Regions from separate parts of the Pseudoalteromonas sp. Ld20 genome, predicted to be linked through region 1. Evidence: riboswitches for the same ligand, from Rfam matches in the RefSeq annotation. Region 1 holds a riboswitch; the other holds the start of a gene.
The links. Region 1 has a riboswitch for lysine ahead of dapA (4-hydroxy-tetrahydrodipicolinate synthase). Riboswitches for the same ligand answer to the same signal wherever they lie in the genome.

Region 1 (3,420 bases):
CAATGGCGGTTTTAACTGGCGTGCTCAAAAAGGTCATTAACGTAAAACCTCTTCAAGAAGTAATGACGCATCGCTTTGTTCGTCGCGGTATTTTACGATTAACGCGCATGACATGCTTAAACCTTGCTCGCGTGCCCATGCGTTTGATGCCGGACGAGAACCTGGTATAACAATCGCGTATTCTGGAATAGGTTCGCCTTTATCAAGCTGACGCTCATTTACGCAGTCATATACAGGGATAGTGGCTGATAAACGTACGCCAGGGGCAAGTACTGCGCCTTTTTTAACGACTACGCCTTCAACAATCACACAACCTGCGCCAATAAATGCGTCGTCTTCAACGACTACAGGGCTTGCGCCAATTGGCTCAAGTACGCCGCCTAATTGTACTGCAGCGCTTAAATGTACATTTTTACCTACTTGCGCGCACGAACCAACCAAGGCGTGGCTATCAACCATAGTGCCTTCGTCAATAAATGCACCAATGTTTACATACGCTGGTGGCATGATAATCGTGCCTTTAGCAACATGTGCACCGCGGCGAACACTTGAGCCACCTGGTACCATACGCACACCATTTTCAGCAGTGAATTCTTGTGGTGCTAGGTTATGTTTATCTACAAAACCACCAGCGAATTCAGTATTAGTGCCGTTTTTAAACGCTTCTAAAATACCTTTTTTTACTTCAACGTTTGCATGCCATTGGCCGTTATCGTCTTGTGTTGCTGCGCGTACTGCGCCCGATTCTAAATTATTTAATAGTTCTAACCAGCTCATTATAAAAACCTGTATTTAATGCCAAGATAAAATGGTGTTATTTGCATTACTGATACAATCAGTTTGCGTTAACTCAAGGTGCGTTAAAGGTGGGCGCAAATACGGGCTAGTAATACGCCCTTGTAAATGCATCAATACTTTAACGGGAATAGGATTTGCCACGGCGAACAAGCTTTGAATCGCTTGTGACCAATCGGCAAATAAATTGGGGTGTTGGCCGCTAAGGCTACGTTTTACAAATTCATGGGTTTGTGTCGGCCACGCATTGGCTGCAACAGACACTAAACCTTTTGCACCCGCTTGGGCAAAGTAAGGCATAAGTGCGTCATCACCACTAAAAATAGCTAACTGTGGTGCGGCATTTCTAAAACCTTCAAACTTGGCGATGTCGCCACTGGCTTCTTTTAGCGCCCATAAATTTTTATGATTTTTTAAATTGCTAATTACGGCAGGTGGAATATCAACAGCGCTGCGCCCTGGGACGTTATAAAGCATGCATGGATGAACACTGGCATCGAGTAGGTTTTCAAACCAGTGGGTTTGACCAATCACGCCTGGCTTTGCGTAAAGAGGAGAGCCAAGTAAGTAGCCGTGAATAGGCAGTTTATTGCAGTATTCAACCCAAGCAATTTGTTGTTTGAGGTTCATACCGCCAACAGCAACCATAAGCGGTACGGTCGGATTTAATTGGCATACATGTTCAACAATGGCTTGTTGCTCTTTAAGCGTTAAGGCAAGGCCTTCGCCTGTGCTGCCAAGCAGTAAAATGCCGTTATTTGCTGCTTGCTGTTGCGCAACTAATTGATCAAGAATCGCATAGTCGACTTCGCCAGCGTCAGTAAAAGGCGTTACAAGTGCTGTCCATAAAGGATAGTTGTTTAAATCAAAATTGTTTTTCATCTACAACGAACTTATAGAGTGTTCGATGAGTATGCTGTGGGGTACGTGAAAGTGCGCCGCATCGTAGTCATTCGAACTAATATAATCCGAAGAGCGAATGGGCTTAATATAATAGGGCGCAATGGCCTTATCATGCTAAGACCAGAAGCTCTCCACCAAAAAATTTAACAGCAGCGCTGTTATTGGTGACAGTCGCTGGGATTCAACCCAGTCGCCCGAAGTAACCCTTCACAAAAAATGTTACTTCTCGGCGTTAATTCCCCTCACGTATGATCATTGGAGTGTGTGCTCCTCACATACGTTACCTGAATAACGCACCTCTTCTAGCCCACAGTGTAAGTTTCATTAAATAAAAAACTTACACCTTAAATAGGGGTAATGGCAGTGATTAAAGCATTTTAGCCGTCTAGGTGTCAAGTTGGCTTTTGAACGATCGCTTCGAGAGGGTGGTTACGTATTAATGTTTTTTTTCGTACACTAGCAAACAAAGTCGGTTTAAGGGTATTCAGTAATGGAAAAATTTCAGGAAATTTATCAGCGAGCAGCGCAGCGTAAAGGCAGTGAAGCGATGCTTGAGCAATTGCTTTACGCGCCGCTTTCTAATAAGCAACTAAAATGCTTGCCTGATGATGCATGGCTTGAAGAGTTTACCCGTAAGGTATTTCAAAGCGGCTTTTATTGGTCGGTTATTAATAGTAAATGGACAGGCTTTAGAGAGGTTTTTTGGGACTTTAATGTAGAAAAATTACTGATGATGCCACCTGATATGCTAGAGCAAAAAGCAACTGACGAACGTATTATTCGCAACTTTAAAAAAGTACAAACTATTCCAGAAAATGCATATATGATTCACGACGTTGCTCAGCAGCATGGCAGTTTTAGTCAGTTTGTGGCTGATTGGCCAAGTGACGATATAATTGGTTTGTGGGCGTATTTTAAAAAGCACGGTGCACGTTTAGGGGGTAACACAGGCCCGTACACACTGCGCGCATTAGGCAAAGATACCTTTTTGTTGTCGCGTGATGTTGAGGCTTATCTTCGTGGGCATAAAATTATTGATGGTGGTTTGCAAACTAAAAAATCACTAAATAGCGCACAGCACTTTTTTAATGAATTACAGCAGCAAAGTGGCTTAAGCCTCCAAGTGCTGAGTTTATTAGTGGCATACAGCGTGGGTGATAACCGCGTTGGCATACAAACAACCGAAGCCTAAGGAATCCAATGAAACTTGTTAGTCGCTATACTCACATTGCAGAAGATTTTGCAGTCCCTGATTTACCTAGCCCTGTTGTTGCACCAACTTTATTACTTTGGAATGAGGCGGTAGCTAAACAGCTCGATATTCAAGTGAGTCCGTCAGAGCGCGCATCCATCTTTAGCGGAAATACCAGTAACAGCACTGTTGCGGCCGTTGCGTTGGGGTATTCAGGGCATCAATTTGGGCATTTTTCACCACGCTTAGGAGACGGCCGCGCGCATTTATTGGGTGCCGTATCTGATCAACATCAACAGCTGTGGGATATTCAGTTAAAAGGGTCCGGTGCTACGCCATTCTCTCGTGGTGGTGATGGGCGCTGTGCTATTGGCCCTGCGATACGTGAATACATTATGAGTGAAGCAATGCATGGCTTAAGTGTTCCGACTACACGCTGTTTAGCCGTGGTTGCCAGTGGAGAAACGGTTTATAGGCAACCACCACAGCAAGGTGCGATAGTAACGCGTGTTGCAAGTAGCCATATTAGA
Region 2 (3,420 bases), on a different contig from region 1:
GCCAAGCTCGATTAGCGAGCGAAAGTTAATGTTCTTGATTGGTGGCTTTTCATTTTTATTCTCGTCGATTTCAGACAACATTACCGCGACGCTAATTTCATTGGCCGTTGTTATGTCGTTAAAACTGGACCCGAAAAAACTGATTAAGTACGCAACGTTAATCATCTTCAGTGTTAACTCTGGTGGTGTGTCGTTAATTACTGGTGACGTAACAACCTTGATGATTTTCCTTGATGGTAAAGTCAGTATTGGAAATTTACTACTGTTAATTGCCCCTGCATTATTTAGTGTTGCTTTATTGGCCGTTATGCTGTCATTTGGGTTAAACGGTGCGGTGCAGTTTACTAAGCAAGAAGATCGCCGAATTGAAAAAACGGATATAACCATTGCCGTTATTTTCTTATCGACGATTATTGCAACGCTGACACTTAGTGTGATGTATCACGTACCTCCATTGTTAACGTTCTTGTTTGGTTTATCGTTAATGTTTTTGACGGCGCAATTTTTAATGCGCAAAAAAGACGTCAACAAAAAAATCATCGACTACATTCGTGAAATTGAATACGACACGCTGCTGTTTTTTGTGGGTGTACTACTGCTTGTTGGTGCGCTAAAAGAAGTGGGTATGCTAAGCAAGTTTACGAATTTGTATGAGTTAATGGCACCAGAGTATGCAAACTACTTAATGGGTATACTCTCTGCTGCGGTAGATAACGTCCCGCTGACTGCTGCGCTGCTTAAAGCTGAAATAGTCATGAGTCCGCAACAATGGTTGTCGTTCACGTATGCAACTGGTGTAGGCGGCTCAATGCTTATTATTGGCTCTGCGGCAGGTATTATTGCGATGAGTAAAGTAAAAGCACTCACATTTTTAAGTTATTTACGTATGTCGTTGTATTTATTAATAGCGTATACAATCGGTTATATGGGCTCATATCTAGCAGGTAGTTTTATTTAATGACCTTTATTAATTAAAACAACTTGACAGCTAGACGTCTAAACGATAACTTTCAAAGCCCACTTTATGTGGGCTTTGTTATTTTAATTGGCAATTATAAAATGCAATTAATCTAACATTCAGAAGAGGTGCGGTATTTAGGTACTTAATGTGAGGCGACGACTGCCAACGACCATTAAGGAGGGAAATATTCGCCGAGGAAAACAACTGCACGTCACAGTGGTTTTTCGGTTTATGGGGCTGAATCCTCAAAACTGTCACCAAATTAGGTGGAGAGCTTCTGGCAGTGGACTTTTCTTATCGAGCACCCCCTTGCCAAGTTCTTCTTGTATTACCGTGGTTTGAATGCCACAAAAGGAGACGACATGAATACCCAATTAGCTGCTAATAACGCGCAACAGTCAGCACAAAACCAAAAAACAGATCACGTAGTAGCAAAATTTGGCGGCACCAGTGTGGCCAACTTTGACGCTATGAGTCGTTGCAGTGAAATTATTGTAGCCGATAACAATGTACGCGTAGTGGCTGTAAGTGCCAGTGCAGGTGTCACTAATCACCTTGTTGCATTGTGTAAAAAAGATATCTCAATGGATGAACGCGCAGAAAACATCACCGGCGTGTTAGCCATTCAAGAGGCTATTTTAAATGAGCTATCGCTTGATGCGGACTTAGCCCATGGCTTTGACGAAACTATTAAAGCGTTTCAAGCTTTAGCCAGTGAAGGCGTTAAATCAAAACAACAACAAGATGAACTCCTGAGTTTTGGTGAGCGCTTATCGTCGTATTTATTTACTCAGGTGCTGCGTTTGAATGGTTTAAACGCAATTCGTTTTGATGTGCGCCAAGTATTAAAAACAGACAGCCAGTTTTCAAAGGCTACACCAGATGTAGCGGCCACCGCTGCGGCTGCGAAAGAGCATTTGATCCCGCTATTAGCTGAGCACGTTATTGTCACACAAGGTTTTATAGGCAGTGATGCGCATGGCCAAACGACCACTCTTGGTCGTGGCGGTTCAGATTACAGCGCAGCATTATTAGCCGAGGCAATTAACGCCAAAAGCGTGCATATTTGGACAGACGTAGTGGGCATATTTAGTACTGATCCACGTTTATGTGCCAAAGCAACACCGATTGCGCGCTTAAGCTTTGATGAAGCAGCAGAAATGGCCACTTTTGGCGCTAAAGTGCTACACCCTGCGACTATTTTACCAGCAAGCCGTAGTCACATTAACGTCTTTGTAGGTTCGAGCCGTGAACCAGAGCGTGGTGGTACGTGGATTGAACGTGAAAAATCACAATTGCCAGGTATTCGTGCAGTTACACAGCGTAAAAACCAGTTATTGCTTACGCTTAAGAGCCCTGAAATGCTATTAGCCAGCGGCTTTTTAGCGCGCGTGTTTACGATTTTAAGCGAGTTTAATATCTCGGTTGATTTAGTTACCACGTCAGAAATAAGCGTGGCTATTACATTGGATAACGCGCCAAATGCATCGCGTCCTGAGCTTGATCAAGACTGTTTAGATAAATTAGCAGAGTTTTGCCATGTCTCGGTAGAGAACAATTTAACGCTAGTGGCGCTGATTGGCTCACAAATTCAATTACGTCAGCACGAAATGAATTTAATGAACGTATTAAGTGATTTTAATATTCGCTTAATCTGCCATGGTGCTAGTAAGCACAACTTATGCTTTTTGGTCGAACAAGCTGAATCGGATCGCGTTGTACAAGCTATTCATAGCCGCTTATTAGAAGTTCAAAACGCCGCGTAATTGGTCGATAGTATTTACCACAGAGCACTGCCAGTCAGTGCTCTGATTACTCACTACACTCACATCAAACTCATTATATTGGCAGCTTACAGCGCGCAAATGAGCCTGCGTTAATTGATCAAACACATTGGGACTCAGTAATTTAGCAATCGGCTGGCAAGTGGCTTTAGCGAGTGCTTCTTTTAAGGTCCATATTCTAAAAAATCGCTCAGCGCCTTGTTGTTGATTTTGCGTTATTAAATTTACTTCATCAGGGTGGTAAAAATGCTTTGCGAGCTTTTCAAATGGGCGCTTTGTGCTTATTTTTTCAATATCAAAACCAAACTCAATTCGCTCAATATTCAGCGCGGCACCGACAAAACAGTTTGAGTGCGACAGGCAACTGCTAAACACGGTGTTACTGCCCGTTATATGTATGAGTAATTTACTGCTAGGCTCGTCAAATTCAGAGCTAATATGATGAGCTGGTAACTTGGCAAACTCTGGGGAGCTTTGCTTTACTAAATACTTAAGCAGCAGTCGAGTGGCTAAATATTCTTGCTTGGCTTTGTTACTTTTACGACGAGTGATCACCGCGAGTTCAAAAGGGCTCAATAGCGTATTTAAATCGAACTTATCAATATTTAAATGTTGGGCATCACATAATAAAATAGTGTGTGTATTGAGTGGCTGCATCGTGTGCTTTGTAATGAC

Region 2: another riboswitch for lysine. It lies ahead of lysC (lysine-sensitive aspartokinase 3); the one in region 1 lies ahead of dapA (4-hydroxy-tetrahydrodipicolinate synthase).

The regions. Positions count from the first base shown of each region.
Region 1 is NZ_JBISHB010000030.1:40,337-43,756, forward strand. Features, by position in the region: gene ACJJVX_RS05870 (PLP-dependent decarboxylase) at 1-37, opposite strand, end outside; gene ACJJVX_RS05875 (2,3,4,5-tetrahydropyridine-2,6-dicarboxylate N-succinyltransferase) at 37-777, opposite strand; gene dapA (4-hydroxy-tetrahydrodipicolinate synthase) at 793-1,677, opposite strand; lysine riboswitch at 1,815-2,008, opposite strand; gene ACJJVX_RS05885 (DNA-3-methyladenine glycosylase I) at 2,189-2,890, shown strand; gene ACJJVX_RS05890 (protein adenylyltransferase SelO) at 2,899-3,420, shown strand, end outside.
Region 2 is NZ_JBISHB010000041.1:45,627-49,046, reverse strand. Features, by position in the region: gene nhaD (sodium:proton antiporter NhaD) at 1-958, shown strand, start outside; lysine riboswitch at 1,074-1,246, shown strand; gene lysC (lysine-sensitive aspartokinase 3) at 1,324-2,727, shown strand; gene ACJJVX_RS15870 (4'-phosphopantetheinyl transferase family protein) at 2,704-3,420, opposite strand, start outside.